DNA from 2 places in the Streptomyces bullii genome. Region 2 is predicted to be linked to the other one. Evidence: riboswitches for the same ligand, from Rfam matches in the RefSeq annotation. Region 2 holds a riboswitch; the other holds the start of a gene.
The links. A riboswitch is a leader RNA that binds a small molecule or an ion and turns the genes downstream of it on or off. The one in region 2 is predicted to bind glycine.
Positions count from the first base shown of each region.

Region 1 (15,710 bases), on a different contig from region 2:
CGGCCAGGCCAACGGCCGGGCCCTGGCCTATCTGGCGCACGACTACCTGGGCAACACCTTCGGCACGATCTACGACATCTCGACCATCGCCATCCTCTGGTTCGCGGGCGCCTCCGCCATGGCCGGGCTGCTCAACCTGATGCCGCGCTACCTGCCCCGCTACGGCATGGCCCCGCACTGGGCCCGCGCCGTACGCCCCATGGTCATCGTCTTCACCCTGATCGCCTTCCTGGTCACCTGGATCTTCGACGCCGACGTCGACGCGCAGGGCGGTGCCTACGCCACCGGTGTCCTGGTCCTGATCAGCTCCGCCGCGATCGCGGTGACCATCGCCGCCCGCAAGGCACGGCAGCGCGGCTGGGCCGTCACCTTCGCGGTCATCTCCGCGGTGTTCCTCTACACCACCGTCGCCAACGTCATCGAACGCCCGGACGGTGTGAAGATCGGCGCCTGCTTCATCGCCGGCATCATCCTGCTCTCATTGGTGTCCCGCCTGGCCCGGGCCTTCGAACTCCGCGTCACCAGCGTCAGCCTGGACCCGATGGCGGAGCGCTTCGTGCGGGACATGGCCGGCCGCACGATCCGCTTCATCGCCAACGAGCCCGACCGGCGGGACAAGGCCGAGTACCGCGACAAGATCGAGCAGATACGGCACGACAACGACGTCCCCCTCCACGAGGACTTCGTCTTCGCCGAGGTCACCGTCACCGACCCGTCGGAGTTCGAGGCCGGGCTGACGGTGCGCGGCGAGGTGCTGCACGGCCGCTACCGCGTCCTGACGCTGGAGTCCGCCTCCATCCCCAACGCCCTGGCCGCGCTCCTCCTCCACGTCCGCGACACCACAGGCCGCATTCCCCACGTCTACTTCGAGTGGACCGAGGGCGGCCCGTTCGCCAACTTCCTGCGCTTCCTCCTCTTCGGCCAGGGTGAGGTCGCCCCCGTCACCCGCGAGGTGCTGCGCGAGGCGGAACCCGACCGGCAGCGGCGCCCGCGTGTGCATGTGGGCTGAGGGGGAGGGAGCCGGTTGCCGGAATCGACGCCTGAGCACGCCCTGCCTTGACACCCGGCCCCTCACCCCTTGAGCACGCTGTCCCAGGACGCCCGCTCCTCACCGCCTGGGAGCACTCCGCCCGAACCGGCGGTCCTCGATTGCTGAGCACGCCCTCCCCGCACCGCCCACTCCTCACCCCCTGGGCGTGCTCCTTCCGAACACCCGCCGCGGCGCTCGCACCACGACCTGCCCGAAGCTGATCTCCCCGGCGATCTCCACCCGCAGCACCACGGCCGCGTCGGGCACGCCGGACCGAGCCATCTTGACCTTGGCGTACTTGGTCACCAGCGCGTCGGTGTCGACGACGACGCCCGGTCGCGTCACCAACTTCAGCGAGCCCCCGCGTAGGTCGAGGTCGATGTGCAGGGTGTCCCACGTGATCACCGCCTGGGTGAAGTCGAGTATCACCTCGCCCAGCTCCGAGCGGATCTCCATGCTCCGGGGCACCACCCAGCCCTGGCCCCGCCGGGTCGAGGCGCCGACCTGCTCGATCCGGACCACGTCCTTGGTCTCCCCGGCCGTCCCGGTCGGCAGGTCCGCCGTCAGCACGGCCAACTCCCCCACCGTGCGGGCCGACAGCGCCGCCTCCACCCGCTCGTCGAGCTCGTCGGCCGTCAGCCTGCCGTCCCCGGCGGCGGCGGACAGCACCTCCACGACACCGTCCCGGTCGGCATGCGACGCCCGCAGTCCGGCCGACCCGCCCCTACGCGGAAGCTCCCCCGACATGGCTCCACCCCGATCTCCCCGGGCACGGCAGGGCACCGCGCCCAATCCACGAACAAACGCTATATCGCGTTATACCCAACGCCCGGCCCCGCGTCCACAGTTCCCCCTCCGCCGCCCTATCGTGACCGGCATGCAGTCCTACACGATCGGTCAGGCAGCACGACTGCTCGGCGTCAGCCCGGACACCGCCCGCCGATGGGCCGACGCCGGGCGGATCGCCACCCACCGCGACGAGAACGGACGCCGGCTCATCGACGGACGGGACCTGGCCGCGTTCTCGGTGGAACTGGCCCGGGCGGGCGCCACCGAGGAGGACACCCCCTACACCTCCGCCCGCAACGCCTTCCCCGGCATCGTCACCGCGATCAAACTCGGCGACGTCGCCGCCCAGGTGGAGATCCAGGCGGGCCCGCACCGGCTCGTCTCCCTGCTGACCCGGGAAGCCGTCGAGGAACTCGGCCTGGAGGTCGGAATGGAGGCCACCGCCCGCGTGAAGTCGACGAACGTCCACATCGACCGCACCTGAGCGCGCGAACTGCCTCTGTATGAACGCACATACCAACCCGCTCCCCCGTTCTTCCCGCTCATGCGATGCGACAGCAGACTTCTGCCTCGCATCTGCGCCAGTATCATCGGGCGTAGCGGAAGGGTCCGGCGGGCTCTTCCCCCCGGAACACAGAGGGAGTGGCCCCGACATGATCCGTTCCGCGCGCCGGCGGCGCCCCGCCCTCCAGACCGCCGGTGCCTCGGCCGCCGCACTGCTTCTCCTGAGCGCCTGCTCCTCGACCGGCCCCGGCTCGGGATCGGACACGGCCTCCTCGGTGTCCTCGTCGTCGAAGCCTTCCGGCACGGTCACCGTCTTCGCCGCCGCCTCCCTCGAAGAGAGCTTCAGGACCCTGGGCAGACAGTTCGAGAAGGAGCACCCGGGCACCAAGGTCACCTTCAACTTCAGCGGCAGTGACAGTCTCGCCGCCGGCATCACCGGTGGCGCCCCGGCCGATGTCTTCGCAGCGGCCAGTCCCAGGACCATGAAGACGGTGACGGACCAGGACGACACCGTCGGCACCCCCGCCACTTTCGTCCGCAACCAGCTGGAGATCGCCACCCTCCCCGGCAACCCGCACCGGATCACCTCCCTCCAGGACCTGGTCAGGTCCGGCCTGAAGGTCGTCCTGTGCGACAAGGAGGTGCCGTGCGGCGCCGCCGCCCAGCAGGCCCTCAGAGCCGGCCGTATCGAGCTGACCCCGGTCTCCTACGAACAGGACGTCAAGAGCGCCCTGACGAAGGTGGAGCTGAAGGAGGCGGACGCCGCCGTCGTGTACCGGACCGACGTGCGGGCGGCGGGTGACAAGGTGGACGGCGTGGAGTTCCCCGAGTCGGCCAAGGCCGTCAACGACTACCCCATCGCCCTCCTGAAGAACGCACCCAACCCCGTGGCCGCCAAGGCGTTCATCGCCCTGGTCCGGTCCGACGAGGGACAGAAGGTGCTCAGCGCGGCAGGATTCCTCAAGTCGTGACCCGCCCGGCCCACACCGGCAGCGACACCGTGGCGGACGGCCCCCGGCGCACCCGCCCGGGCAGGGCGACGCGCCTGGTGCCGATCCCCCTGCTGCTGCCCGCCCTCGTCGGTCTGGCGTTCCTGCTCCTGCCTCTGATCGCCCTGCTGGTGAGGGCTCCCTGGAGCACCCTCCCCGCGCAGCTGACCAGCGCCGAGGTGTGGCAGGCGCTGCGTCTGTCGCTCGTCTGCGCCACCGCCGCGACAGCGCTGAGCCTGGTCATCGGCGTCCCCCTGGCCTGGCTCCTGGCCCGCACGGAGTTCCCCGGCCGCGGCCTCGTCCGCGCCCTGGTCACCCTGCCCCTGGTGCTCCCGCCGGTGGTGGGCGGCGTGGCCCTGCTGCTCGCCCTCGGCCGCAACGGCGTCGTCGGGCGGTGGCTGGACGCCTGGTTCGGCATCACCCTGCCGTTCACCACATGGGGTGTCATCCTCGCCGAGACGTTCGTGGCGATGCCGTTCCTGGTCATCAGCGTGGAAGGCACCCTCCGGGCCGCCGACCCGCGCTACGAGGAGGCCGCCACCACCCTGGGCGCCTCCCGCTTCACCGCGTTCCGCCGGGTCACCCTGCCCCTGATCGCCCCGGGCATCGCGGCCGGCTCCGTCCTGGCCTGGGCCCGGGCGCTCGGCGAGTTCGGCGCGACGATCACCTTCGCGGGCAACTTCCCCGGCCGCACGCAGACCATGCCACTCGCGGTCTACCTGGCCCTCCAGAACGATCCGGCGGCGGCTATCGCCCTCAGCCTGGTCCTGCTGACAGTCTCGATCGCGGTCCTGGCGGCCCTACGGGACCGCTGGATGACAACGTCATGACGGCCCCCGCTGACCGGCACCGCCCGCACCCGCCGACGGCGCTCATCCCCCACCGGGGCCACCCGCACCAGACGACGATTCCCGCACGGGCGACGCGGGTCGCAACCCGGACCCGGCCGACGGCCTGCTTCTCCCCACACCACACGCGCCCGCACCCGCCAGCCCCCAGGACACCCCGCTCATGACCGACCGCGACCCCACCCACGACGAGGGCCTGGACGCCCACCTCGTCGTCGACCGCGACACCTTCCGCCTCGACATCGCCCTGCAAGCCATCCCCGGCGACGTCATCGCCCTGCTCGGCCCGAACGGCGCCGGCAAGACCACCGCCCTGCGTGCGCTGGCGGGCCTGCTCCCCCTCACCCGCGGCCACCTGCGACTCGACGGCACGGAGCTTGCCCGCACGCCGCCCGAGTCCCGCCCGGTCGGCGTCGTCTTCCAGGACTACCTGCTCTTCCCACACCTGACGGCCCTCGACAACGTGGCCTTCGGACCACGCTGCCGGGGCGCCACCAAGGCGGAAGCCCGAGCCCAGGCATCCGACTGGCTGAACCGCATGGGCCTCGCCCAGCACAGCGGCACCAAACCCCGCCACCTCTCCGGCGGCCAGGCCCAGCGCGTCGCCCTGGCCCGCGCCCTGGCCATCCACCCCCGGCTGCTGCTCCTCGACGAACCCCTCGCCGCCCTGGACGCGCGCACCCGCCTGGAGGTACGCGCCCGACTCCGCCGCCACCTCGCGGGATTCGAGGCCGTCGCCGTCCTGGTCACGCACGACCCCCTGGACGCCATGGTGCTCGCCGACCGGCTGGTCGTCGTCGAGGACGGCCGGATCGTCCAGCAGGGCGCGCCCGCCGACATCGCCCGTCATCCCCGCACGGACTACATCGCCCAGCTCGTCGGCCTGAACCTGTACCGAGGCCGGGCCGAGGGCCACACGGTCCGCCTCGACGCCGGCCCCGCCATCACCACCACGGAACACCTCTCGGGCCCGGCCTTCGTGGCGTTCCCGCCCGGCGCCGTCACCCTGTACCGGGACCGCCCCACCGGCTCCAGCGCCCGCAACCTCTGGCGCTGCGAGGTCGCCGGCCTGGAGACCCACGGCGACCAGATCCGCGCGGACCTCACCGGGGAACTCCCGCTGGCCGCCGACGTCACCACGGTCGCCGCGGCCGAACTCGACCTGCACCCGGGCGCATCCGTATGGGCCACGGTCAAGGCAACCCAGACCCACGCCTACCCGGCCTGAGCCACCCCTCCCCGGCCCGAGACACGGACGAGGGCCCCGCTTGTCGACAGCGGGACCCTCCTCGAGTCACGTCTACGGCCGGTCCGTCAGCACGTACCGGTCCTCGCGACTAGTCCTCGTACGCGTCCAGCGGCGGGCAGGAGCACACCAGGTTCCGGTCACCGAAGGCCTGGTCGATGCGGCGCACCGGCGGCCAGTACTTGTTCCCGACCGGCACCCCGGCCGGGAAGACGGCCTCCTCACGGCTGTAGGCGTGCGCCCACTCCCCGCCGAGCGCCCCGGCGGTGTGCGGGGCGTTGCGCAGCGGGTTGTCGTCCGCGGGCCACTCACCCGAGCCGACCTTCTCGATCTCCGCACGGATGGCGATCATCGCCTCGCAGAACCGGTCCAGCTCGCTCAGGTCTTCGGACTCGGTCGGCTCGATCATCAGTGTCCCGGCCACGGGGAACGACATCGTCGGCGCGTGGAAGCCGTAGTCGATGAGCCGCTTGGCGACGTCGTCCACGGTCACACCGGTCGCCTTGGTCAGCGGACGCAGGTCGATGATGCACTCGTGCGCGACGAGCCCGCCGGGGCCGGTGTAGAGCACCGGGTAGTGCGGTTCGAGCCGCTTGGCGATGTAGTTGGCGCTCAGCACAGCCACCTGCGTGGCCCGCTTGAGTCCCTCGCCGCCCATGAGCCGGACGTACGCCCACGAGATCGGCAGGATGCCGGCCGAGCCCCACGGGGCGGCCGAGATCGGACCCACACCCGTCTCCGGCCCGGCGGCGGGCTGCAGCGGGTGGTTCGGCAGGTAGGGCGCGAGGTGCTCCCGCACCGCCACCGGGCCGACGCCCGGGCCACCGCCGCCGTGCGGGATGCAGAAGGTCTTGTGCAGGTTCAGATGCGAGACGTCACCACCGAAGTGCCCGGGCTTGGCGAGCCCCACGAGGGCGTTGAGGTTCGCCCCGTCCACGTACACCTGGCCACCGGCCTCGTGCACCTGCGCGCAGATCTCGGAGACGTGCTCCTCGAACACGCCGTGTGTCGAGGGGTACGTGATCATGAGCACCGCCAGCTCGTCGCGGTACTGCTCGATCTTCGCCCGCAGGTCGTCCACGTCGATCTCGCCGTCCTCGGCGGTCTTCACGACGACGACCTTCATGCCCGCCATCACGGCGCTCGCTGCGTTCGTGCCGTGCGCGGAGGACGGAATCAGGCACACGGTTCGCTGCTCGTCACCGTTGGCGCGGTGGTATCCGCGTACGGCGAGCAGTCCGGCCAGCTCGCCCTGCGACCCGGCGTTGGGCTGGAGGGACACCTTGTCGTACCCGGTGACCTCGGCGAGACGTTCCTCCAGCTCGCGGATGAGCGTGAGGTACCCCTCCGCCTGCTCGGCCGGGGCGAACGGGTGCAGCTGACCGAACTCCGGCCAGGTGACCGGCTCCATTTCCGTGGTGGCGTTGAGCTTCATCGTGCAGGAGCCCAGCGGGATCATGCCGCGGTCGAGCGCGTAGTCCCGGTCGGCCAGCCGTCGCAGGTAGCGCAGCATCGCCGTCTCGGAGCGGTGCTGGTGGAAGACGGGGTGCGTCAGGACCTTGTCCGTGCGCAGCAGGGCGCCCGGCAGCGTGTCCGCCGCCTCGGCGTCGAGTGCGTCGATGTCGCCCTCGACGCCGAACGCCGCCCAGACGGAGCGCAGCTGTGCCCGCGTGGTGGTCTCGTCGCAGGCGATCGAGAGGTGGTCGGCGTCGACGAGGCGCAGGTTGACGCCGTTGCGCCGTGCGGCGGCGAGCACCTCGGCGGCCCGGCCGGGCACCCGCACGGTGAGGGTGTCGAAGTAGGCACCGTGTACAACCTCGACGCCACCGGCCCGGAGCCCGGCGGCGAGGACCGTGGCGTACCGGTGGGTGCGCCGAGCGATGTCCCTCAGTCCCTCGGGCCCGTGGTAGACGGCGAACATCCCCGCCATCACGGCGAGCAGGACCTGCGCGGTGCAGATGTTGCTCGTCGCCTTCTCCCGCCGGATGTGCTGCTCACGGGTCTGCAGCGCGAGCCGGTAGGCCCTGTTCCCGTCCACGTCCACCGACACACCCACGAGCCGGCCCGGCAGGCTGCGCGCGAACTTGTCCTGGACCGCCATGTATCCGGCGTGCGGCCCGCCGAAGCCCATCGGCACACCGAACCGCTGCGTCGTACCGACCGCGATGTCCGCACCGAGCTCACCCGGGGACTTCAGCAGCGTCAGCGCGAGCAGATCGGCGGCGACGGTGACGAGGGCGCCCAGCTCGTGCGCCTGGTCGATCACCGGCTTGATGTCGCGCACGGCGCCGGAGGCGCCCGGGTACTGGAGCAGCACACCGTTGATCTCGCGCTCGGCGACCTCGGCCGGGATCCCGTCACTGAGGTCCGTGACGAGCACCTCGACACCGGTCGGCTCGGCGCGGGTCTGGAGCACGGCGATGGTCTGCGGCAGCGCGTCCGCGTCGACCAGGAACAGGCCCTTCTTGTTCCTGCCCATGCGCCGGGACAGCGCCATGGCCTCGGCGGCGGCCGTGCCCTCGTCGAGCAGCGAGGCACCGGAGGTCGGCAGACCGGTCAGGTCGGCGACCATCGTCTGGAAGTTCAGCAGCGCTTCGAGGCGTCCCTGCGAGATCTCCGGCTGGTACGGCGTGTAGGCCGTGTACCAGGCCGGGTTCTCCATGACGTTGCGCAGGATGACCGGCGGCGTGAAGGTGCCGTAGTACCCGAGCCCGATCATGGAGTCGAGCACCTTGTTGCGGTCGGCCAACGACCGCAGCTCGGCCAGCACCTCGGCCTCGCTGCGCGCGCCCGGCAGGTCCAGCGTGTCGGCGTTCTTGATCACATCGGGGACCGCGGCGGCGGTGAGCTCGTCGAGCGAGCCGTAGCCGACCTGGGCGAGCATCTTGGCCCGCGCCTCCTGGTCGGGCCCGATGTGGCGCTGCTCGAAGGGGATTCCCTGCTCGAGCTCGGAGAGCGGAGTGCGATGGGCGGTCATTGCGGAGGCCTCCTGGTCTGACGCGACCTTCGAGGGGCACCACGGCACGGGTGCCCGGACGGCCTCCCCCTCTGTCATCTCAACCTGAGAGCTTCACCGGTCCGTCCGAGGACGCCCGGCTTGCACCGTCGGTGAGAGCGGAAGCCGTCGACACCCGCTCTGCTTTCCAGAGTGACCTCGTCCGTGCGGTACGTGGGCCTGAGAGATTCCGGGGAGGATTTGCTCCTTCGGCGCCTCCGATGGTGCCTGGAGGGCTCTCCCGCACGGGGTCAGCAGCCGTCTGCCAGCCTACCAGCGAGGTCAACGCCCGGGTCTTCGAGTGGCCGCGTCCCCGATTGTGCCGTTTTGTAGTGCTTACGAATGCGACCACGTGGAGGGCCCGTGCGAACCGACATCGACCCGCGGAACCTGATCGGCCGCAAGGCGTTCGACCGCAACGGAACCAGGATCGGCACGATCGACGAGATCTACCTCGACGATGCCACGGGCGTACCCGAATGGGCCGCCATACGCACCGGCCTGTTCAGCAGGGACGCCTTCGTCCCCCTGGAGCCGAGCGAACTCGTCGACGGTGCCCTCCACGTCCCCTTCGACCGCGCTCTGATCAAGGACGCCCCCGACTTCGGCGTCGGCCGCCACCTCTCCCCGGAGCAGGAGCTCCAGCTCTATCACCACTACGGTCTCGATGTCGCCGCCCCTGACCCCCTCCCCGACCACCACATCGGCAGACTCGCGGGCACGGACGAGACACCGGCCTGACCACCCCTCACGCGCTGCCGGACGGCAGATCCACCGAGCCGGCGGGTGCCGCCTCCGCGCTGCTCTCCCCAGGTCTTCGCGGCACCAGCGGCAGCGGATCCGCCGGTTCCAGCTCCGGGTCGTCGATCTTGAAGGTCCGCACCCGCCCGGGCTCCGAACCGGGCGTCTCGAACCGCACGGTGACCCGCCCGAGGCCACTGCCCTGCACCCAACCGTGCCCGTACACGGCGTGCCGTACGTCGTGCCCCGCCGGCCACCGCCGCTCCCCGGGCACCGGGCGCTCGTCCACCGGAGTGACCTCCGGCTCCTCCACCGGACCGGCGACGCGCTCCCCCGCCGCCTGCGCGAAGAGATCCTCCTGGGTGTAGTCGGCGAGCCCGCTGACGCCGACACCGAGCAGCCGCACACCGCCCGTCGTGTCGACCGAGTCCAGCAGCCGGGCCGCCGCCTCCCGGATCACGGCCGGATCGTCCGTGGGCCCCCGAAGCGTCTCCGACCGGGTCAACGTGGAGAAGTCGTACCGCCGCACCTTCAGCACGATCGTCCGCCCCGACAGCCCGGCCCCGCGCAGCCGCCGTACGCACCGGTCGGCGAGCCGCTGCACCTCCAGACCGACGCGCGTGCGGTCGTGGATGTCCACGTCGTACGTGTCCTCCACTGACACCGACTTGGCCTCCCGCTCGGCCACCACGGGCCGGTCGTCCCGCGCCAGCGCCATCGCGTACAGCGCGTGCCCGTGCGCCTTGCCCAGCAGCCGTACGAGTTCGTCCTCGCCCGCCTCGGCGAGTTCGTCGACGGTGTGGATCCCCGCCCGCCGCAGATGGTCACCGGTCGCCGGACCCACGCCCGGCAGCGTCCGCACCGACATCGGCCCGAGCAGGGCCCGCTCGGTCCCCGGCTCGATCACCACCAGCCCGTCGGGCTTGGCCTGCTCCGAGGCGATCTTCGCGAGCATCTTGGAGGCGGCGAGTCCCACCGACCCCGTGAGCCCGGTGACGGCCCGGATGTCGGCCCGCAGCCGCACCCCGGCCAGCCGCGCCGACCGCTCGTCCCAGGCCGCTCCGCCGGCCTCCAGGTCCACGAACGCCTCGTCCAGGCTCAGCGGCTCCACCAGCGGCGACAGCGCCCGCAGCAGTCCCATCACCTGCTCGCTGATCGACCGGTAGAGACCGAACCGCGGCACCAGGTAGGCGGCGTTCGGCGCGAGCCGCCGGGCCTGCGCCATGGGCATCGCCGAATGCACACCGAAGACCCGGGCCTCGTACGACGCGGTGGCCACCACCCCACGCGGGCCGAGCCCGCCGACGACGACCGCCTTCCCGCGCAGGCTCGGCTTGGACGCCTGCTCCACCGAGGCGAAGAAGGCATCCATGTCGAGATGCAGGATCGTGGGCGCGGTTCTCACATCTCCGATGCTGCCCTACGCCACTGACAATGGCCCCGTGGCCCGTTCCGCCGCGGCAAAGCGGTTCAGACGGCCCGGTTCCTCCGCCGCGCCAGCTCGTCCGAGGGGTTGTGCCCGACCAGGGTCTCTCCTGTGTCGACCCGCTCCCCGTGCAGTTGTGACAGCGCGTTCTCCACGTCCCGCCACACCACGCCCACGGCGATCCCGAAGATGCCCTGACCACCCTGCAGGAGCGCGTGGACCTCGTCGGGCGAGGTGCACTCGTAGACAGTGGCGCCGTCGCTCATCAACGTCATGCGCTCCAGGTCACTGAACCCCCGCTCGCGCAGGTGCTGCACCGCGGTACGGATGTTCTGCAACGACACACCGGTGTCCAGAAAGCGCTTGACGATCTTCAGGACGACGACGTCCCGGAAGCTGTACAGGCGCTGCGTCCCGGACCCGTAGGCGGGCCGCACGCTCGGCTCGACGAGCCCGGTACGGGCCCAGTAGTCCAGCTGTCGGTAGGTGATCCCGGCGGCGGCGCAGGCCGTGGGGCCGCGATAGCCGATCTGCTCGGACGCCATGGACGTCGTCCCTCCGCTGCTCGGCACGGCCGTCGGTCGCTGGGGTGCGTGGTCGGCTGCGCCGCTTTGCTGCGGGTACCCCCCGCTCGAGCGGAGCTGAGAGCTTGAGGGAGCGTACGGGCCGTTCACCCCGGGACCGCGTCCGGGGGCACCCCCAGCCGTACCGTCGCCGCTGCTTCTCACGCCGACCTCCGTCCTTGACCTGCCTTCTCGACGGTAGGCAGCCACCAGGGGTGCGTCAACGACCGCCACACTCGGCACGCCGAGTGATAATCACCCTGAGAGTGGTTTCCCGTGCCCGACCGCGGGGAAAGGCTAGCCGAATGCGTTCGGCGCGGACCGTGTGACGGCCTCACGGGCTGCTGGCACATGCGGGCATTTCCGTCCCTACGGGCCTGTTGGACCGGCCGCGAACGGGACCGGCCACGAACGGGACGTGGGCGGTCCGCCACGGACCACATCGTCCGCCGGGCCGCCCACGCGCCTCACCGACTGCTGGTTCCACCGACTTCCGCCGGGATCTCACTGGCTGCTGGTGCCGAAGTCCTCCGGCGAGATCTGGTCGAGGAACTCGCGGAACTTCTCCACCTCGTCCTCCTGCTCGTCCGGGATCGCGATACCGGCGTCGTCGAGCACCGTGTCGCTGCCGTAGATCGGCGTCCCGGTGCGCAGCGCCAGCGCTATGGCGTCGGACGGACGCGCGCTCACCTCGACTCCGCTGGCGAAGACAAGCTCCGCGTAGAAGACGCCCTCACGCAGGTCCGTGATGCGCACTTCCGTGAGCTCCTGACCGACGGCCTCCAGCACGTCCTTGAACAGGTCGTGGGTCAGCGGCCGCGCGGGAGCCATGCCCTGCTGGGCGAAGGCGATCGCCGTCGCCTCCCCCGGTCCGATCCAGATCGGGAGGTAACGGTCGCCTCCCACTTCACGCAGCAGCACGATCGGTTGGTTGGAGGGCATTTCGACCCGGACACCTACGACATCGAGCTCGTTCACACAGCAACCCTAGGCCGTGCTCGGGACGTTTGGGTAGTCGAGCCGGGAACGGGTGGCCGATCCGGACCCCCGCGCCGCCCGGATCAGGGCAGCCGCACCCCGAGGGCCGTCTGCACCAGCGCCGCGTGCAGCCTCACCGTGAGCCCCGCCAGCTCCTTCGTACGGGCCTCGGCATGCGCCCTGGTCTGCGGGTTCCTGTGACGTTTCAGCGGGGCGACGACCTGGTCCACCAGCCCGGCCTCCCGGTCGGCGGCGGCCTTCATCACCCGCAGATGCCTCGGCTCGATCCCGAAGCGTCCCAGCTCGGCCACGAGCGCGGCCACGGTGACCGTCTCCGCGTCGTACACCCCGTCCTCCAGTGGAGCGACGAGCCCGTAGGACTCCCACTCCTGGAGCTCCTGCTCACCGATGCCGGCGGCGGACAGCAGTTCGTCGCGTCCGATCCGCGCCGCCGTGGGCCCCTCACCCGTCTCCGACACGACCTCACGGTCCCGGTGACCCCCCAGGGGCGGCAGGGGAACCGCCTCACCGCGTTCCATCGCCTCCAGGTGCTCACGGATCACCTTGAGCGGCAGATAGTGGTCCCGTTGCATCCTCAGGACGAGACCGAGGCGCTCGACGTCCCCGGCGCTGAACTTCCGATACCCCGACGGGGTCCGCTGCGGCTCGACGAGCCCCTCCGACTCCAGGAACCGGATCTTGGAGATGGTGATGTCGGGGAACTCGTCCCGCAGCACGTTCAGCACCGTGCCGATGCTCATCAGCCCACTGTCCGTGGCGGCGGTACCGTGCCCGGCACCGCCGCTCGGTGTTCGCAGCATGGACCTTCCCTGGGGGTCCCCCCGGACGGCGTCCGGGGGAGGGTCAGTAGCCCCGCTGGCTCGCGTAGAAGACCAGCCGGTACTTGCCGATCTGCACCTCGTCGCCATTGTTCAGAGCGACCTGGTCGATCCGCTCCCGGTTGACGTACGTGCCGTTCAGACTGCCCACGTCGGCCACCGTGAACGAGCCGTCCGGACTGCGGCGGAACTCCACGTGGCGACGGGACACCGTCACGTCGTCCAGGAAGATGTCGCTCTGCGGGTGACGGCCCGCCGTGGTCAGGTCGCTGTCCAGCAGGAAGCGGCTGCCCGCGTTCGGCCCGCGGCGCACGACCAGCAGCGCGGAGCCCTGCGGCAGCGCGTCCACCGCGGCCTGGGCCTCGGGAGAGAGCATCGGCATCGGGGTCTGGCCGGTGGCCTCCGCGTCATAGGCCTCGAGACCGGAGATGGAGATGGTGGAGGTCGTCTCGGACGAACGCTCGGCACCGGCCCCGGCCCGCAGCGGCGCGCCGCAGTTGGAGCAGAAGCGGCTGTTCTCCGCGTTGCGGTTACCGCACCTCGTACACACCAGGGCCGACATGGACGGATCCTCCTGCGGCGACTGCCCCGCGGGGGCATTGGACGCGTACGGGCCGGCGGCGAACCCTCCACCCGTACCTGAGGTTGACGGTTGGCCGAAACCTATGCCGCAGGACTGCGCAGGGTCAACCGACGGCGCGCCCTGACCACCGGGAATGTCACCGCCCGGACCAGCCACCTGGTCCCGGAACAGCGGACGCTGGCCCTCCGCGTCAGGCTGTGCGCGATGACGAGCGGTCGCGTTGTCGCTGCCCTCTCGCGCGCTCTTGCCGAACAACTTCGCAAACAACTTCACGGGCGATTCCCCTTGACCGAAACAGACCCGCCCGTGGGGCAGGACGAACCCTGACTGAACACTCTGGCCGACCCGGACATCCTTACAACGTCCGCCTCCACCAGACAGTTTCCACCACGCACCACCGAAACCGTGCGCCGACCCCCCGCAACGTCCTGCCCTCGCCGGACGCCCCCCATGCACCCCCGGTTCACTGGGAGGACGACCGAGCGTAGTCAGGCCGCTTCGCCGCTCGCAAGGCGTCCACGACGATCTTGCTCGACCGCTCAACCGTAACGGTGGCCTGTTCCTTCTCGAGAGTCTGCACCACGCCTCCGGGGATGTTGAGCGCCGGCTCGAGGTCCTGCGGTTTGCCGATGACCTTGAAACGATAGGGCGCGTTGATCTTGTTCCCGTCGACGCGCACGCCGTTGCCGGAGTCCGACAGATAGGTGCTGGCGACGACTCGTACACCGTTCACCTGGATCGCCTCCGCGCCGGCCGCGCGCAGCTCCTGGATCGCGTCGAGCAGCATGTTCGCCTTGACCGTCCCCTTCGTGTCCTCGATGGTCATGGTGATGCCGGGCCCCTGCGCGGCCACGGTGCCCGCCAGGATGCCGAGCTGCCTCTCCTTCTCGACCGTCTGCTTGCGGGCCTCCTCCGCCTGGTCCGAGCTGTTCTCCAGCTCGTCGCGCTGCTTCTCGAGTCCCTGCTTCTCGTCTTCAAGACGCTGGGTACGGTCGTCCAGTTCATCGAGGATGCGGACAAGATCTTCTTGTCGCGCGCCGCGCAGGGCACTGTCGCTCTCGCTGGTCGAGGCCACCTGCACGGCCAGACCGAAACCGAGCCCGAACAGCAGTACGGCGACGATGAGTTGGGCCCGGGTGAAGCGCGGCGGCCACAGTCCCTCGACCAGCCGCTGCCGACCGGTGAGCTGAGGCTCTGACCCTGGCTCCGGGGACTCGTTCTCCGAAGTCTCCGAGGACTTCTCCGGGATCTTCTTCTCCGAAGGCTCCCCCTTCGGTGCCGCCGTCGCGGGCACCTCTTCGGGCAGCTCCTTGCGCAGCCTGTGCTCGGGCTCGGGCGTCTCGGCGGGTCGTTCGTCGCGCTCGCTCATCGGCCTCACGCCCGGAACACGTGGCGGCGGATCGCCGCGGCGTTGGAGAAGATGCGGATGCCGAGAACGACCACGACACCGGTGGACAGCTGGGCGCCCACGCCCAGCTTGTCGCCGAGGAACACGATCAGTGCGGCCACGACCACGTTCGACAGGAACGACACCACGAAGACCTTGTCGTCGAAGATGCCGTCCAGCATGGCCCGCAGGCCGCCGAACACGGCGTCGAGCGCCGCAACGACGGCGATCGGCAGATAAGGCTCGACGGCCGCCGGAACCTCAGGCCGGACCAACAGGCCGGCCACGACTCCCACGATGAGGCCCAGTACGGCGATCACGATGTGCCCTTCTCAGTTCTTCTCAGTGCTTGTCGGTCTTCGGCTGTGCTGTACGTACGATCACGCTCGGTGCGGCGGGCAGCTCCAGGTCCTCCTCCACGGAGATGCCGGTACGGATGCCGTAGTTCTCCTGCAGGGCGTGCAGATAGAGCCCGTCGGCGCTGTCCTGGAACCTGGTGCTGAGCCGCTCGCCGTCCCCCACCGCGAGCACCGTGTACGGCGGCACCAGCGGCCTGTTGTCGACCAGTATCGCGTCACCCGCGGCCCTGATCGCGGACAGGGCGGTCAGCCGCTGCCCGTTGATGGAGATCGCCTCGGCGCCCGACTCCCACAGCCCATTGACCGCCCGCTGCATGTCGCGGTCCCGGACCCGGCCGGTGTCGGAGAAGCCGGATGCCTCACGCGGGTCGCCGTCACCGCCGGTGCCGGCGTCCTTGGCGTCGTTCACGACCAGCCTCACCCCGGGGCCGTG
Region 1 covers NZ_JBHSNY010000002.1:748,650-764,359, forward strand. Annotated here, with positions in the region: gene ACFPZJ_RS07755 (APC family permease) at 1-1,009, shown strand, start outside; gene ACFPZJ_RS07760 (DUF1707 SHOCT-like domain-containing protein) at 1,184-1,777, opposite strand; gene ACFPZJ_RS07765 (TOBE domain-containing protein) at 1,908-2,303, shown strand; gene modA (molybdate ABC transporter substrate-binding protein) at 2,473-3,294, shown strand; gene ACFPZJ_RS07775 (ABC transporter permease) at 3,291-4,142, shown strand; gene ACFPZJ_RS07780 (ABC transporter ATP-binding protein) at 4,324-5,388, shown strand; gene gcvP (aminomethyl-transferring glycine dehydrogenase) at 5,498-8,383, opposite strand; glycine riboswitch at 8,560-8,655, opposite strand; gene ACFPZJ_RS07790 (PRC-barrel domain-containing protein) at 8,765-9,142, shown strand; gene ACFPZJ_RS07795 (DNA polymerase IV) at 9,150-10,547, opposite strand; gene ACFPZJ_RS07800 (MerR family transcriptional regulator) at 10,613-11,296, opposite strand; gene ACFPZJ_RS07805 (bifunctional nuclease family protein) at 11,636-12,109, opposite strand; gene ftsR (transcriptional regulator FtsR) at 12,193-12,930, opposite strand; gene ACFPZJ_RS07815 (FHA domain-containing protein) at 12,974-13,804, opposite strand; gene ACFPZJ_RS07820 (DUF881 domain-containing protein) at 13,995-14,900, opposite strand; gene ACFPZJ_RS07825 (small basic family protein) at 14,906-15,238, opposite strand; gene ACFPZJ_RS07830 (DUF881 domain-containing protein) at 15,261-15,710, opposite strand, start outside.
Region 1: linked by a shared signal. The riboswitch ahead of gcvP (aminomethyl-transferring glycine dehydrogenase) and the one ahead of gcvT (glycine cleavage system aminomethyltransferase GcvT) in region 2 are both predicted to bind glycine.

Region 2 (15,710 bases):
TGAACGACAACGTCTTGTGCTGGAGCCCGTACACCCCGCGCGCCCCTTCGACGTCCCTCAGCCGCAGGGCGACGGTGACCTTGGTGCCGGGCTTCCAGTAGTGCTCGGGGCGGAAGTCGAGCCGGGAGCGGCCGAACCAGTGCGGCCGGACCTCGACGGCAGGCTCGGAGGTCACGCGCACCGCGCGCTCCACGGCCGCGAGGTCGGCGATCTCCCGGTTGAACTCCAGCGAGACGATCATTCCCGTCCCGACCGTGGAGCGGTTCTCCGGGGTGACGTATCCGATGAACCGTTCCGCGGGGACGTGCGTGGTGAACGTGGTGTGGCGGGCCGAGCGGCGCCCGTGGGCGTCCAGGGCCACCACGTCGACCGTGTACCGGGCGGCCAGGGCCAGCCGCTCCTCCTCCGGTTCCCAGCTCACCCCGTCGGCGGAGATGCGCCCGGGCACCGGGAACTCCTGCGCGTCCTGCGCACGCACCACCTTCACCGACTCCAGCCGCCCGCCCGGCACCCGCACCCGCAGCCGCTCGCCGGGGCGCACGCCCCGGCTCCCGTCTGCGGGGGAGACCCGGATGACGTCCTCGGGGGCGGCCGGTGGCGCACCGAACGCCCCGCCGACCCCGCCTCCTCCGCCGTCCGGGGTACAGCCGGCGGTCCCGGCGAGCAGTCCTGCCCATGTCACTACGGCGGCCAGCACGGCCCTCGCGCGCCGTGCGCGCCCTTCTAGGTGCCTCACGAGGAGCCCAACGACGGGCCTCGTCCCCGGGAAACGACCATGCCGCCCCCCGGGGAAACGTGAGTGCGAGCCACCCTCTGGGCAGAACAGTGGGGAGAACGACGCGCAGGGGAGCCGCGGCCGGGCCGTACGACGTGGCCGCCCACCTCTGTCCCCCGTCGTTCCACGAGCCGCGGGAGGCTGACAGGTGTCCAGCGCAGCCGAGCAGGAGGCAGTGGCGGGCAGTCCAGCCACTGAGGACGGGCGCCCGGCCGCCGTCGTGCACGGCGTCAGGCGCGCCGCGCTGCCCACCGTGCCCGCGTGGCCGGGCGCGCCGATGCCGCTGGGCGCCCGCTACCGGGTCGGCCCGGACGGCGTGGCGGGGACCAACTTCGCGCTGTGGGCGGGCGGGGCGGAGGGCGTGGAACTGTGCCTCTTCGACGCCCGGGGCAAGGAGACCCGCGTCCGGCTGACCGAACTGACGCACGAGATCTGGCACGGCTTCGTGCCGGGCGTGCTGCCCGGCCAGCGCTACGGCTACCGGGTGCACGGCCGCTGGGACCCGTGGACCGGCGCCCGCTGGAATCCCGCGAAGCTGCTCCTCGACCCGTACGCGCGCGCGGTTGACGGGGACTTCGCCCTCCCGGCGGAGGTGTACGGGCACGTCCGCGACTGGCCGGAACAGCACGTGGCCGACACCGTGCGGGACGACCGTGATTCCGCGCCCTTCGTCCCCAAGGGCGTCGTCGTCCACGACGACGACGACTGGGCGGACGACCACCGTCCCAAGACCCCGTGGGCGGACTCCGTCATCTACGAACTCCACGTGCGCGGCTTCACCAAGCTGCACCCCGGCATCCCCGAGGAGCTGCGCGGCACGTACGCCGGTCTGGCGCACCCGGCCGCCATAGAGCATCTGGTGAAGCTGGGCGTGACGGCCGTGGAACTGCTGCCCGTGCACCAGTTCGCGCACGAGGACCACCTGCTCAGGCGGGGCCTGAAGAACTACTGGGGCTACAACTCCATCGGCTACTTCGCCCCGCACGCCGCCTACGCGGCCTCCGGCACGACCGGCCAGCAGGTCGGCGAGTTCAAACGCATGGTGCGCGCCCTGCACGCCGCCGGCATCGAGGTCATCCTCGACGTCGTCTACAACCACACGGCGGAGGCCGGCGAGCTGGGCCCGATGCTCTCCCTGAAGGGCATCGACAACCGCGGGTACTACCGCCTGCAACCCGACGCCCGCCGGTACGCCGACTACACCGGCTGCGGCAACACCCTCCACGTCGTTCAGCCGCACGTGCTGCGCCTGATCACGGACTCCCTGCGCTACTGGGTGACGGAGATGGGCGTGGACGGCTTCCGCTTCGACCTGGCGGCGGCGCTGGCCCGCTCCATGCACGACGTCGACATGCTCTCCCCGTTCCTCGCGGTCATCGGCCAGGACCCGGTGCTGCGCAGGGTGAAGCTGATCGCCGAGCCCTGGGACATCGGGTCGGGCGGCTACCAGGTGGGCGCCTTCCCGCCCCTGTGGACGGAGTGGAACGACCGATACCGCAACGCCGTACGGGACTTCTGGCGCCACGCGCTTCCCGACGTACGGGAGATGGGCTACCGGCTGTCGGGCTCCAGCGACCTGTACGCCTGGGGCGGGCGGCGCCCGTACGCCTCGGTCAACTTCATCACCGCGCACGACGGCTTCACCCTGCGCGATCTGGTGTCGTACGAGCGCAAGCACAACGAGGCCAACGGCGAGGGCAACCGGGACGGCACCGACGACAACCGGGCCTGGAACTGCGGTGCCGAGGGGGAGACCGACGACGAGCGCATACGCGCGCTCAGGCGCCGGCAACTGCGGAACCTGCTGACCACCCTGCTGCTCTCGACGGGCGTGCCGATGCTGGTCGCGGGCGACGAACTGGGCCGCACCCAGCGCGGCAACAACAACGCCTACTGCCAGGACAACGAGATCGGCTGGGTCGACTGGAGCCTGCTCCAGGACCCCGGTTGGCAGGCCCTGTTCGACCTGACCTCGCGCCTCATCGAGCTGCGCCACCGGCACCCGGTGCTCCGCCGCCGGGCCTTCTTCTCCGGTCGGGCGCAGACCGCGGACGGGCTGCGCGACCTGGCCTGGTTCACCTGCCGGGGCACGGAGATGACGGAACAGGACTGGTACGCGCCCGCCGCCACGCTCGGCATGTACCTCTCGGGCCGGGACATCCCAGGCCGTGACGAGCGCGGTGCGCAGATACTCGACGACAGCTTCCTCGCGGTGCTGCACGCCGGTGAGGGGCCGGTGAGCTTCGTACTGCCGGGGCCGCCGTGGGCGGAGCGGTACGAGGTGGTCGTCGACACCGGCCGGGAGGAACAGCGGGAGCCGCCGGGCGTGGAACACCGCGCCGGCACCGAGATCACGGTGCCGGCCAGGGCGGTGCTGCTGCTGCGGGTGGCGGGCTGAGGCGACGGCCGCCACGCCCGGCGCGACCCGTGCCGACGGCCCATCGGGTGAATCGGCGGTTTTCCCGCGCAACCCGCCTTAAATGGTGCGGGTGACGCACCCCAGCCGAATCACCCGCGCCCTCATCGCGGCCGCCGGCCTCGCCGTCCTGGCCGCCTGCGGTGGTCAGACGCAGAACCGGGCCGCCGAGCCCACCAAGGCGGCCGTGCCCGCCCCGCCCGAGAAGAAGCCCGTCAAGGGACTGCCCGGCATGCCGCCCGTCCTCGACCCGGAGGACGTCTACGCCGCCGACCGCCCGGGCAGGCTGTCCCCGGTCGTCAAGGACTTCCCGTCCCGGGTCTACGTCCCCAACAGCGAGTCCGACACGGTCTCCGTCATCGACCCGCAGACGTACGAGATCATCGACACGATCCCCGTCGGCCGCCAGCCGCAGCACGTCGTCCCCTCCTGGGACCTGAAGACCCTGTGGGTCAACAACAACCGCGGCCACACCCTCACCCCCATCGACCCGAAGACGGGCAAGGCAGGCAAGCCGGTCGAGGTCCACGACCCCTACAACCTCTACTTCACGCCCAACGGCAGATACGCCGTCGTCATGGCCTCCCTCGACCGCGAACTCGTCTTCCGCGACCCGCACACCATGGAGATCAGGAAGACCGTCCCGGTCAGCTGCTACGGCGTCAACCACGCCGACTTCTCCCTCGACGGCCGCTATTTCATCGTCTCCTGCGAGTTCAGCGGCGAACTGCTGAAGGTCGACACCGAGAGGATGGAGGTCGTCGGACAGCAGAAGCTGCCGTTCGAGGGCGCGATGCCGCAGGACGTCAAGCTCTCACCGGACGGCAAGCGGTTCTACGTCGCCGACATGATGGCCCACGGGATGTGGGTCCTGGACGGCGACCGCTTCACCAAGCCGACCCTGCTGCGCACCGGCAAGGGCTGCCACGGCCTGTACGTCAGCCGCGACTCCCGCGAGATGTACATCTCCAACCGGGGCGAAGGCACCGTCTCCGTCTTCGACTTCACCCAGAACAGGCTGACGAAGAAATGGCATCTGCCGGACGGCGGAAGCCCCGACATGGGCGGCGTCTCCGCCGACGGCAAGGTGCTGTGGCTGTCCGGCCGCTACGGCGCCGAGGTGTACGCCATCGACACGCGCACCGGCACCCAGCTCGCCCGCATCCCGGTCGGCAGCGGCCCGCACGGCCTCGCCGTCTACCCCCAGCCGGGCCGCTACTCGCTCGGCCACACCGGCGTCTTCCGCTGAGGCAGCAGCAGCGCCTCCGCGCCCACCGGCCGGTAACCGGCCGCCTGGAACGCCCGCGTGCTGCGGGCGTTCCCGGGCGCGACCTGGGCCCACAACGGCTCCGTGACGAGCTGCCGGGCCGCCGTGGCCAGTGCCCGGCCCAGCCCCCGGTGCCGTACCGACTCCGCCACCTCGACCGACACCTCCAGCCGCCCGGCCACCCCGCGCCCCAGCACCAGCACACCGCCCTCGGCCGTCCACGCGCGCACGTCGTCGCGCCGCCGGCGGGCGTACGCGATCCGCGGGTGAGCGGCGTCCTCGACCTCCGTCAGTGCGAGGGCCGGATCACCCGGCAGAGGGGAGCCGACCAGGAGCGCGTCGACGGTCTCGGACATCCGGCCCGTCCGTGCCATGAAGGCGGCCAGGAAGCGGGCGTGCAGCGTCGCGGCCAGCGGGTCGCAGTCCAGTGTGCGCAGGGTGGCGTACACCCATGCGGGATCCTCGTCGGTGAAGACGACCGAGTGCGCCGTGAAGGCGATCACCCCCGCGTCCCGGTCGCGGTGCTGCGGCACGACCGTCGTACCGCCGTCCGCCGCCGGGAAGACACCCCGCGCCGCCGCACCGAGAATGTCCCGCAACGTCTCCACAGCACTCCTTGAGTCTCCACCCACTGGAAGGCCCAGACTCGCAGACGGATCGACGGCAGCACCGGACTCCTCACGATCGGTGAGCTGGCCCGCGCCACCGGCCTGACCGTGCGCACCATCCGCTACTGGTCCGACGAGGGCGCCCTGCCGCCCGTGGCCCGCTCCGCGGGCGGCTACCGGCTGTACGACGCCGCCTCCGTCGCCCGCCTGGAACTGATGGCGCAACCTGCGCGAACCGGGCCTCACCCTGGACGACGTACGCGAGGTGCTGGCCGGGGAGCGGACGGTGGCCCAGGTGGCCACGGCGCACGTGGCGGCGCTGGACGCGCAGATCCGCGCGCTGAAGGTGACCCGTGCGGTGCTGTCGACCGTGGCGCGACGTGGCTCGACCGCAGAGGAGACGACCCTGATGCACAGGCTGGCGCGGCTCTCGACCGCCGAACGGCGGCGTATCGTCGAGGACTTCATGACGGAGATCTTCGACGGGATCGACACGGCGGACCCCGACATCCGCCACCGGCTGCGGTTCGCGGCGGCGAACCTGCCCGACGACCCCACCCCCGAGCAGGTGGACGCCTGGGTGGAGCTCGCCGAACTCATCCAGGACCCGGAGTTCCGCGCGCTGATGCGCAGGGCGGTCGTGTTCGACGCGGCGAACCGGGGACCGGACGTGCCGGCGGGCACGTCGCTGTGGTGCATGAGCCGCCTGGTGCAGCTCGCGGGCGAGGCGCTGCGGCAGGGCGTCGCTCCCGAGGAGCCGGAGCCCGAGGAGGTGTTCGGCCGGCTGCTCGGTGACGCCGACCGGGCGGCGGTGCTGGTGCGCCTGGAGGCGGCGTCCAACCTGCGGCTCGCCCGTTACCGCGAGTTGTCGGCCGTGGTGAACGGTCTGGAACGCCCTCCCACCTATGAGGCGGAGTTCGCCCGGGTGGCCGCCGCGCTGCGCTCTCACACGGGCGGTTAATCTGACCTCCGTCAACAAGACGGCGAAGCACGACAAGCACGAGACGAGGGGCGGACCGGTGGCGGACATCGAGGAAGCGCGCAAGCAGTTCGAGCGGATCGATACGGACGGTGACGGATTCATCACCGCTGCCGAGTTCAAGGCCGCCCTGGCCCAGCAGGGTGACTGGAACGTCACCGAGTCGGTCGCGGAGGTCGTCATCAAGACCCGCGACCTCAACGGCGACAAGGTGCTGTCGTTCGACGAGTTCTGGTCGTACCTGAACAAGTGACGGTGGTGGAAGGGGCCCGGTCCGCAACGGACCGGCCCCTTCCCCGTCTCCCGCCTCCCCGCTCCCCGACGAAGACCGCGATTCCCGCGCGGAATAGCCCGCGACCTTCCCGGGTTGACGCCCGACGAACGACGCATGCACCTGCATCTATTTCGCACCCGGAAGGGCCTGTCATGAAGATCGGCATCATCGGCGCGGGCAACATCGGCGGCAACCTCACCCGGCGGCTCACCGCCCTCGGCCACGACGTCGCCGTCGCCAACTCCCGCGGCCCGCACACGCTCACGGCCCTGGCCGAGGAGACCGGCGCCACCCCGGTGACGGTGGAGGAGGCCGCCCGCGGCGCCGAGATCGTGGTCATCACCATCCCGGTGAAGGCGGTCCCGGACCTGCCCAAGGGCCTCCTCGACGAGGCCGCCGACGGTGTGGCGGTCATCGACACCGGCAACTACTACCCCAAGCAGCGCGACGGCAGGATCGCGGAGATCGAGGACGAGGGCCTCACCGAGAGCCGCTGGACCGAACGGCAGATCGGCCACCCCGTGATCAAGGCCTTCAACGGCACCTACGCCCAGGACATCCTGGACCGCCCCCGCCCCGCCGGCGACCCCGACCGCATGGCCCTGCCGGTGGCCGGCGACGACGAGGCGGCCAAGCGCAAGGTGCGGGCCCTGATCGACGAACTCGGCTTCGACAGCGTGGACGCGGGCGGCATCGACGACTCCTGGCGCCAGCAGCCCGACACGCCGGTGTACGGCCTGCGGGCCGGCACCGAGGCGGTCACCAAGGCCCTGGCGGAGGCGTCCCCGGAGCGCAAGCCGGAGTTCCGGGCGTAGATGCCGTTGAAGGCCCTTGAGCCCCGGGACACACAGCGTCGGGCCCTCGGCCCCTGGCCGAGGGCCCGACGTTCCCCGGCTTCCACCCGGGAGCGCCGTCAGGCCTGCCCGGCCCACGTGCGCAGCGCCGCCCTGCTCTGGAAATCCGCCACGTTCTTGTCCAGCGGATCGTCCGTGTACTGGTGGAAGCGCCACTTCGCCTTGATGCGGGGCTTGCCCGCGGTGACGTAGTCGGCGATCCACAGGCCGTCACCCGCGTAGGAGGTGGTGTCGACGTTCAGCCAGAAATGCCGGTTGCAATAGAGCACGACGCGGTTCTTCGGCCGTAACTCCCGCACCTTGCGGATGAACCGGTCCTTCTCGGCGTTGCTCGCGTGGGTGCCCGCGCCGGTCGTCTCCCAGTCGACGGCGAGGATGTCGCCCGCGCGCTCCGGGGCCTTGCCGACGAAGTACTCGGCCTGGGCCGCGAGGTTGCCCGGCCAGAGGAAGTGGTAGAAGCCGACGACCAGACCGGCGTCGCGGGCCGTCTTCGTCTGCGCGGCGAGTTTGGGGTTGACGTACGAACGGCCCTCCGTCGCCTTGATGAAGACGAAGGAGAGGCCGTCGGTGTCGTAGGAGGAGGACTGGTACGCGCTGACGTCTATGCCACGCAGCATGGGGCCTCCCGGAGGTGACCGTGGGGGGGGGGAGGGGTTTATGCCCCACGGTCGCGTGGCCGACCCCCGGGACGTCGAAACGTCGACTTTTCGTGGTCCGTGGGCCCGTCCCGGGAGGTGGCACAGCCGTCAGGCGAAGAGCCTCAGCACTCGATGATGTTGACGGCCAGTCCGCCCCGTGCCGTCTCCTTGTACTTCACCGACATGTCCGCGCCGGTCTCCTTCATCGTCTTGATGACCTTGTCGAGGGAGACCTTGTGGGAGCCGTCGCCGCGCATGGCCATGCGGGCGGCGGTGACGGCCTTGACCGCCGCCATGCCGTTGCGTTCGATGCACGGGATCTGGACGAGGCCGCCGACCGGGTCGCAGGTCAGGCCGAGGTTGTGCTCCATGCCGATCTCGGCGGCGTTCTCGACCTGTTCGGGAGTGCCGCCCAGCACCTCGGCGAGCGCGCCCGCCGCCATCGAGCACGCCGAGCCGACCTCGCCCTGGCAGCCGACCTCGGCGCCGGAGATGGAGGCGTTCTCCTTGAAGAGCATGCCGATCGCTCCGGCGGCCAGCAGGAAGCGGACCACGCCCTCCTCGTCGGCGCCGGGGACGAAGTTGACGTAGTAGTGCAGGACCGCGGGGATGATGCCCGCCGCGCCGTTGGTGGGGGCGGTGACGACCCGGCCGCCTGCCGCGTTCTCCTCGTTCACCGCCATCGCGTAGAGGGTGATCCACTCCATCGCGAGGGCCTGCGGGTCGCCTTCCGAGCGCAGCTTGCGCGCGGTGTTCGCGGCCCGGCGGCGCACCTTCAGGCCGCCCGGCAGGATGCCCTCGCGGGACATGCCGCGCGCCACGCAGGCCTGCATCACGCGCCAGATATCCAGCAGGCCCTCGCGGATCTCCTCCTCCGTGCGCCAGGCCCGCTCGTTCTCCAGCATCAGCGCGGAGATCGACAGGCCCGTCTCCTGCGTCAGGCGCAGCAGCTCGTCGCCCGTGCGGAAGGGGTACTTCAAAACCGTGTCGTCCAGCTTGATGCGGTCCGCGCCGACGGCGTCCTCGTCGACGACGAAGCCGCCGCCCACCGAGTAGTACGTCTTGCTGAGGAGTTCGGCACCCGCCGCGTCGTACGCCCACAGGGTCATGCCGTTGGCGTGGTAGGGGAGGGCCTTGCGGCGGTGCAGGACCATGTCCTGGTCGAAGTCGAAGGCGATCTCGTGCTCGCCCAGCAGCTTCAGACGGCCGCCGGTCCTGACGGCCTCCACACGTTCGTCGGCCGACTCCACGTCCACCGTGCGCGGCGAGTCGCCCTCCAGTCCGAGCAGCACCGCCTTGGGCGTGCCGTGGCCGTGGCCGGTCGCGCCGAGGGAGCCGTACAGCTCGGACCGCACGGACGCGACGGACTCCAGCAAACCCTCGCTGCGCAGCCGGCGGGCGAACATACGGGCCGCCCGCATCGGGCCCACCGTGTGGGAGCTGGACGGGCCGATGCCGATCGAGAACAGGTCGAAGACCGAGATGGCCACGGGGGGACTCCTCAATGCGGGGGTGGTGCGAGGGCGGTGCTACGGGGGACGGGGGACGGGGCGCCGAGGTCGTCGGCGCCCCGCCGCCCGCTCACTTGTTCAGGTCGGGGTACAGCGGGTGCTTGTCCGCCAGCGCCTTGACCCGTGCCTTGAGCGCCTGAGCGTCGTACGACGGCTTGAGCGCCTCGGCGATGACGTCCGCGACCTCGGCGAAGTCCTCGGCGGTGAAGCCGCGGGTCGCCAGGGCGGGCGTGCCGATCCGCAGGCCCGACGTCACCATCGGCGGACGTGGGTCGTTCGGGATCGCGTTGCGGTTGACGGTGATGTTGATCTCGTGGAGCCGGTCCTCGGCCTGCTGCCCGTCCAGCTCCGAATCGCGCAGGTCCACCAGGACCAGGTGCACGTCCGTGCCGCCGGACAGGACGGAGACGCCGTGCTCGGCGACGTCGTCCTTCACCAGGCGCTCGGCGAGGATCCGCGCGCCCTCCAGGGTACGGCGCTGGCGCTCCTTGAACTCCTCGCCGGCCGCGACCTTGAAGGCGACCGCCTTGGCGGCGACCACGTGCTCCAGCGGACCGCCCTGCTGACCGGGGAAGACCGCGGAGTTGATCTTTTTGGCCAGCTCGGCCGTGGAGAGGATGACACCGCCGCGCGGGCCGCCCAGCGTCTTGTGGGTCGTGGTGGTGACCACGTGCGCGTGCGGCACCGGGTTGGGGTGCAGCCCGGCCGCGACGAGGCCCGCGAAGTGCGCCATGTCGACCATCAGGTACGCGCCGACCTCGTCCGCGATCCGGCGGAACGCGGCGAAGTCCAGCTGACGCGGGTACGCGGACCAGCCGGCCACGATCAGCTTCGGCTTGGACTCCTTGGCCAGCCGCTCGACCTCGGCCATGTCGACCCGGCCGTCGTCGCCGACGTGGTAGGCGACCACGTCGTACAGCTTGCCGGAGAAGTTGATCTTCATGCCGTGGGTCAGGTGCCCGCCGTGCGCAAGGTTCAGACCCATGATCGTGTCGCCGGGCTTGAGCAGCGCGAACATCGCGGCCGCGTTGGCCTGCGCGCCCGAGTGCGGCTGGACGTTGGCGTGCTCGGCCCCGAACAGCTCCTTGACGCGGTCGATGGCGATCTGCTCGACCACGTCGACGTGCTCGCAGCCGCCGTAGTAACGGCGGCCCGGGTAGCCCTCGGCGTACTTGTTGGTGAGGACCGAGCCCTGCGCCTCCATGACCGCGACCGGGGCGAAGTTCTCGGAGGCGATCATCTCCAGGGTGGACTGCTGGCGGTGCAGCTCGGCGTCGATCGCGGCGGCGACGGCCGGGTCGAGCTCGTGCAGGGAGGTGTGGAGAAGCGACATGGGAACGACCTCTCAGCCGGCGATGTGGGCGTCGTACTCGTCGGCGGAGAGCAGGTCGGCCGGCTCGTCGCTGACGCGCACCTTGAACAGCCAGCCGCCCTCGAAGGGGGCCGAGTTCACCAGGGACGGGTCGTTCACCACGTCCTCGTTGACCTCGGTGATCTCACCGGAGACCGGGGAGTACAGGTCGGACACCGACTTGGTCGACTCCAGCTCGCCGCAGGTCTCGCCCGCGGTCACGGTGGCACCGACCTCCGGGAGCTGGACGAAGACGACATCGCCGAGCGCGTTGGCCGCGTGCTCCGTGATGCCGACCGTCGAGACGCCGTCCGCGGCGGCCGACAGCCACTCGTGCTCCTTGCTGTAACGCAGCTGCTGGGGGTTGCTCATGGCCTGGATTCTCCTGTATGCGGGGGAGTGGTGGTGACGGGGGGACTGCTGAAACCGCTGGTGAGCAGCGTGCGTGTGCGCGGGGTCACGCCGGACCGCGCGTCCAGTGTCTACTTCTGGCGCTTGTAGAACGGCAGCGCCACGACCTCGTACGGCTCGTGGGTGCCCCGGATGTCCACGGCGACGCCCGGGGTGCCCGCAACCGCGTGCGCCGCGTCGACGGACGCCATCGCGATCGGCTTGCCGAGGGTGGGGGAGGGGGCGCCGGAGGTGATCTCGCCGATCACCCGGCCGTCGGCGACGACCGGGTATCCGGCGCGCGGGACGCGGCGGCCTTCGGCGACCAGGCCGACCAGCACGCGCGGGGGGTTCTCCTGGGAGCGGGCGGCGGCCTGCTGCAGGGCCGCGCGGCCCACGAAGTCGCCCTCCTTGTCGAACTTCACCACCCGGCCGAGCCCGGCGTCGAAGGGGGTGAGCTCGGCCGTCAGCTCGTGCCCGTACAGCGGCATGCCCGCCTCCAGGCGCAGCGTGTCCCGGCAGGACAGGCCGCACGGGGCCAGTCCGGCGCTCTCGCCCGCCTTGGTCAGCGCCTGCCACAGCTCGACCGCGTGTTCGGGCCTCACGAACAGCTCGAAGCCGTCCTCGCCGGTGTAGCCGGTACGGGCGATCAGCGCCGGGACCCCGGCGACGGTGCCGGGCAGCCCGGCGTAGTACTTCAGGCCGTCGAGGTCGGCGTCGGTGAGGCTCTTGAGGATGCCGGGGGACTCGGGGCCCTGCACGGCGATCAGCGCGTAGGCGTCCCGGTCGTCGCGGACCTCGGCGTCGAAGCCGGCCGCGCGCTCCACCAGGGAGTCCAGGACCACCTGGGCGTTGGAGGCGTTGGCGACGACCATGTACTCGGTCTCGGCGAGCCGGTAGACGATCAGGTCGTCGAGGATGCCGCCGTCCTCGGCGCAGATCATGGTGTAGCGGGCCCGGCCCACCCCCACCGCGGCGATGTTGCCGACGAGGGCGAAGTTCAGGAAGGCCGCGGCCTGCGGGCCGGTCACGGTGATCTCCCCCATGTGGGAGAGGTCGAACAGCCCCGCCTTCGTGCGCACCGCCAGGTGCTCCTCGCGCTCGGAACCGTAGCGCAGGGGCATGTCCCAGCCGGCGAAGTCGGTCATCGTCGCGCCGAGCGAGCGATGTACGGCATCGAGGGCGGTGTGCCGGAGCGGACGGGATTCAGTACTGCTCATCGGTCGGTCGTCTCCCAGGGCATGAACGCATGACGGGCGAGGAAGGTCCTCCGCAGAGGAAGGTCCTCCCCATCTGTCATCGGAACCTGAGAGGTTCGCCACGACCGCCACAGGGACGATCACGGCTTGCACCTTGGGTGGGACCGCTCGGACAGCGGCCCGCTTTTCAGATGTGCCTCGCCCGCGCGGTAACGGGGCCTGAGAGATTCAAGGGAGGGACTTGCTCCTTCGGCGCCCCAGCTGCGTGGTGCTGGGAACTCTCCCGCGCGGATTCAAACGGCCGGTATGCAGTTGGCGCGCTCATCATTGCACGCATCTCTGTGGCGCGGCAGGGGGACCTTTCCCTGGGGACGCCCAGCGTGCTCAGCCGGTCACAGCAGGCTGTAGCAGGCCTGTTGCAGGAAACGGACGAAAACACGAGACCCAGGGCATTACCTTCTCTTTACACTCGGCGGGGATGGGACTCCGTACCTGGCCCCAGGGGAGGACGATCACGGTGAACAGGACCACGGCGTACGCCACGACCACGGGAGTCGCGCTGCCGAACCAGCACGCCGCCCCGGCCCGGGGGGCGTGCGACCCGCTGCGGTCTCCCGTCGTCCGCGATCTGCGCGACAGGGGCGGCCGCGGCCCGCACGCCCTGCTCTTCGGCCCCCGGGACCTCGTCGTGATCACCGGCCTGCCCGGCAGCGGCAAGTCCACGCTGATGCGGCGCGCCGTCAAGGGCCCGCGCATCGACTCCCAGGACGTCCGCGACCGCTGGGAGCGCCGCATGCCGCGCTTCCTGCCGTACGCGGTCTACCGCCCGCTGGTCCGCCTCGCCCACTACGCCGGGCTGCGCCGCGCCCTGCGCACCGGCGAGGGAGTCGTCGTGCACGACTGCGGTACGCAGGCCTGGGTGCGCCGCTGGCTGGCCCGGGAAGCCCGCCGCCGGGGCGGCACGCTGCACCTGCTGCTGCTCGACGTCACCCCGGAGCAGGCCCTGGCCGGCCAGCGCGCCCGCGGCCGGGGCGTCTCGCGCTACGCCTTCCTGCGGCACCGCACGGCCACCACCCGCCTGCTGCGCTCGGTGGAGCGGGGCGACCTGCCGGCGGGCTGCGCCTCCGCGGTCCTCGTCGACCGGGACGCGGCGAACACCCTGCGCCGGATCGGCTTCACGGGCTGAGCGGCCTCCCACGCGGCTGACGTCCCCGGGTGTTCCCTGGGCCCGGCGAGCCCCGCCACGGCCACGGCCTCCGGCCAGTCGGGCGTGTTCCGGCAGGGGGCGCCGCAGTCCAGGCCCTCGTCGGCCGTGCCGCGCTCCGTCAGCCGCCGCGGCCGGCGCTCCTCGGGGGGCCGGGGCCCGGGCCCGAGTCCGGGCGCCGGCCCGGTCACGGGAGTCGAGTGTCGTACGCACGGATCGCACGGCGGGCGAACCTGCCGACGGCTGTTCCGCGCCCGTTCAGGAGTCCGGGCACCCGTTAGCCTTTTCAGCCACAGCAGTGGCTTCAGGCAGGCGGTAGGCAGATGGACTTCCCGGCGGACTTCTCCGCGGACATCCCGGCGCAGGCGCACCCCCACCCGCACGGCGGATGGCCCGGCAACGAGCTGGAGGAGGTGCTCTCGGCCTCCCTCGGCGTCGGACCGTCGGCGGGCGGCCGGATCATCGAGGTCCTGGGCCGGAGTTTCGTCTGGGTCCCGCTGCCCAGCGGCGGCGGCCCGCACAGCGGCCCCCTCGACCTGCCCTCCCTGGAGATCGAGGGACAGGCGTACGTACCGGTGTTCAGCTCCGAGGAGCAGTTCCGCCAGGTCGTCGGCTCCCACATGTCGTACACCATCGCCCCGGCCGTGGAGTTCGCCCGCGGCCTGCCCCCGCAGGCCGGGATCGCCGTCAACCCGGGCGGTGTGGTCGGCGTCCCGCTGCCGCCGCCCGCCGTGGCCGAGCTGTGCCGGGCCGGGCGCACCCCGCTGGACGGCCCCGCGAGCGGCGGCCGCGTCCGGCTCTTCGAACCCGACTGGCAGGACGACCCGGTGGACTTCCTCTCCGCCGCCTCCGCGGAGTTCGAGGCCATCGGCGTGGTCCTCACCGCCCGCCGCTGCCTCGCCGCCATCGAGACGGCCGACCCGGTGATGTTCGTCGGCGTGGAACTCTCCCAGTGGGAGGGGGACCTGCGCGCCCTGCCGCTGGAGGCCCTCGGCCGTGCCCTGGGCAGGGTTCCCGTGCGATGGCCCGTCAACCTGGTCCTGCTGGACGTCGCCCAGGACCCGGTGGGCGACTGGATGCGGGGGCAGGTCCGTCCCTTCTACCAGCGGCCGGGCACCTGACCCAGGAGCGCGGGGCTCCGCCGGTGTGCGGCCCCGGCCGCGCAGGCGGCCGGCCCCGCACGACGCGTACCCGCGAGCACGGCACAGGCCGTCAGCTCGCGGGCGGGCTTAAGCTAGTCGCACGGTTCGGTCGAGGGCGTTGTACGGAGGGGCGATACAAAGTGAGCGCTGGCACCGCCGCGGCCGGCCAGGTCGAGCACATGCTGCGCCAGGTGACGCCGGGGCGTTACGACGCCTACGAGGCACTCCTGCGCGCGCTCGCGACCCCCTCCACCGGCCAGGTCTGGATGCTGCTGTGGCACGGCCAGGCCGGCTCCCCGGACGCCCAGTACGGGAACATGGAGGTCGACGGCTACGGCTACGCGCCCTGCGTCACCTCCGCCCAGGAGCTGAGCGCCAGCGGCTGGAACCGGTCCTACGAGGTGGTCGACGGCCTGGAGGTGGCCCGGGCGCTGTACCCCGACCACTACGGCCTCTGGCTCAACCCGCACGCCCCCGGCGGCGGCGTCGGCATCCCCTGGCTCGACCTGCGGCGCATCGCCACCGGCCTGGACCGGCAGCCCGCGGGGCCCCTGCGGCTGTCCGAACCGGCGATCGAGATCCCGCAGTTCTACGCCCTGCTCGCGCAGAACGCCCACCGCACCCCCGCCGTCCGCTCGCTGCGCCGCGCCTGGGTGCAGCCCGCGCTCGGCGCGCCGTACCTGGCCATCGGTCTGGACGTGTACGACACCTCCCCGCCCGCCGTCGACTCCGTGCGCGCGATGATGCGGCAGTCCATCGGCGCGGTCCCGGACGGCCTGCCCGTGTCGACCGTCGCGATGTCCGACGCGCACGATCCGGTCGCGATGTGGCTGCGGGCCAACGCCCGCCCCTTCTACGACCGCGAGGCCCACGCCGCCGCCCCCGCCCAGGCCCCGGCGACCGGCTACGGCTACCCGCCGGCCCCGGGCGGGTACTGACCCGCGGGAGGGCATCCTGCGAGCCGCCTGTCGCGCGGCGAGAGCCGGTCTGCGCGCGTAGAAACGGGGCGGAAGGACCCATCCCGTCCGCGATGTCCCAACTCGTCTGTGTCCGGCCCGCGTTACCCGCTGTCCGGATAACGGAACCCCCCAGACAGCATCAC
Region 2 covers NZ_JBHSNY010000014.1:227,350-243,059, reverse strand. Annotated here, with positions in the region: gene ACFPZJ_RS34515 (L,D-transpeptidase) at 1-736, opposite strand, end outside; gene glgX (glycogen debranching protein GlgX) at 924-3,173, shown strand; gene ACFPZJ_RS34505 (YncE family protein) at 3,265-4,440, shown strand; gene ACFPZJ_RS34500 (GNAT family N-acetyltransferase) at 4,407-5,066, opposite strand; partial or broken gene ACFPZJ_RS34495 (MerR family transcriptional regulator) at 5,115-6,027, shown strand; gene ACFPZJ_RS34490 (EF-hand domain-containing protein) at 6,086-6,298, shown strand; gene ACFPZJ_RS34485 (NADPH-dependent F420 reductase) at 6,448-7,134, shown strand; gene ACFPZJ_RS34480 (glycoside hydrolase family 25 protein) at 7,233-7,790, opposite strand; gene ACFPZJ_RS34475 (L-serine ammonia-lyase) at 7,934-9,301, opposite strand; gene glyA (serine hydroxymethyltransferase) at 9,393-10,655, opposite strand; gene gcvH (glycine cleavage system protein GcvH) at 10,668-11,045, opposite strand; gene gcvT (glycine cleavage system aminomethyltransferase GcvT) at 11,156-12,283, opposite strand; glycine riboswitch at 12,347-12,459, opposite strand; glycine riboswitch at 12,460-12,558, opposite strand; gene ACFPZJ_RS34455 (AAA family ATPase) at 12,780-13,448, shown strand; gene ACFPZJ_RS34450 (enhanced serine sensitivity protein SseB) at 13,790-14,587, shown strand; gene ACFPZJ_RS34445 (enhanced serine sensitivity protein SseB C-terminal domain-containing protein) at 14,788-15,546, shown strand.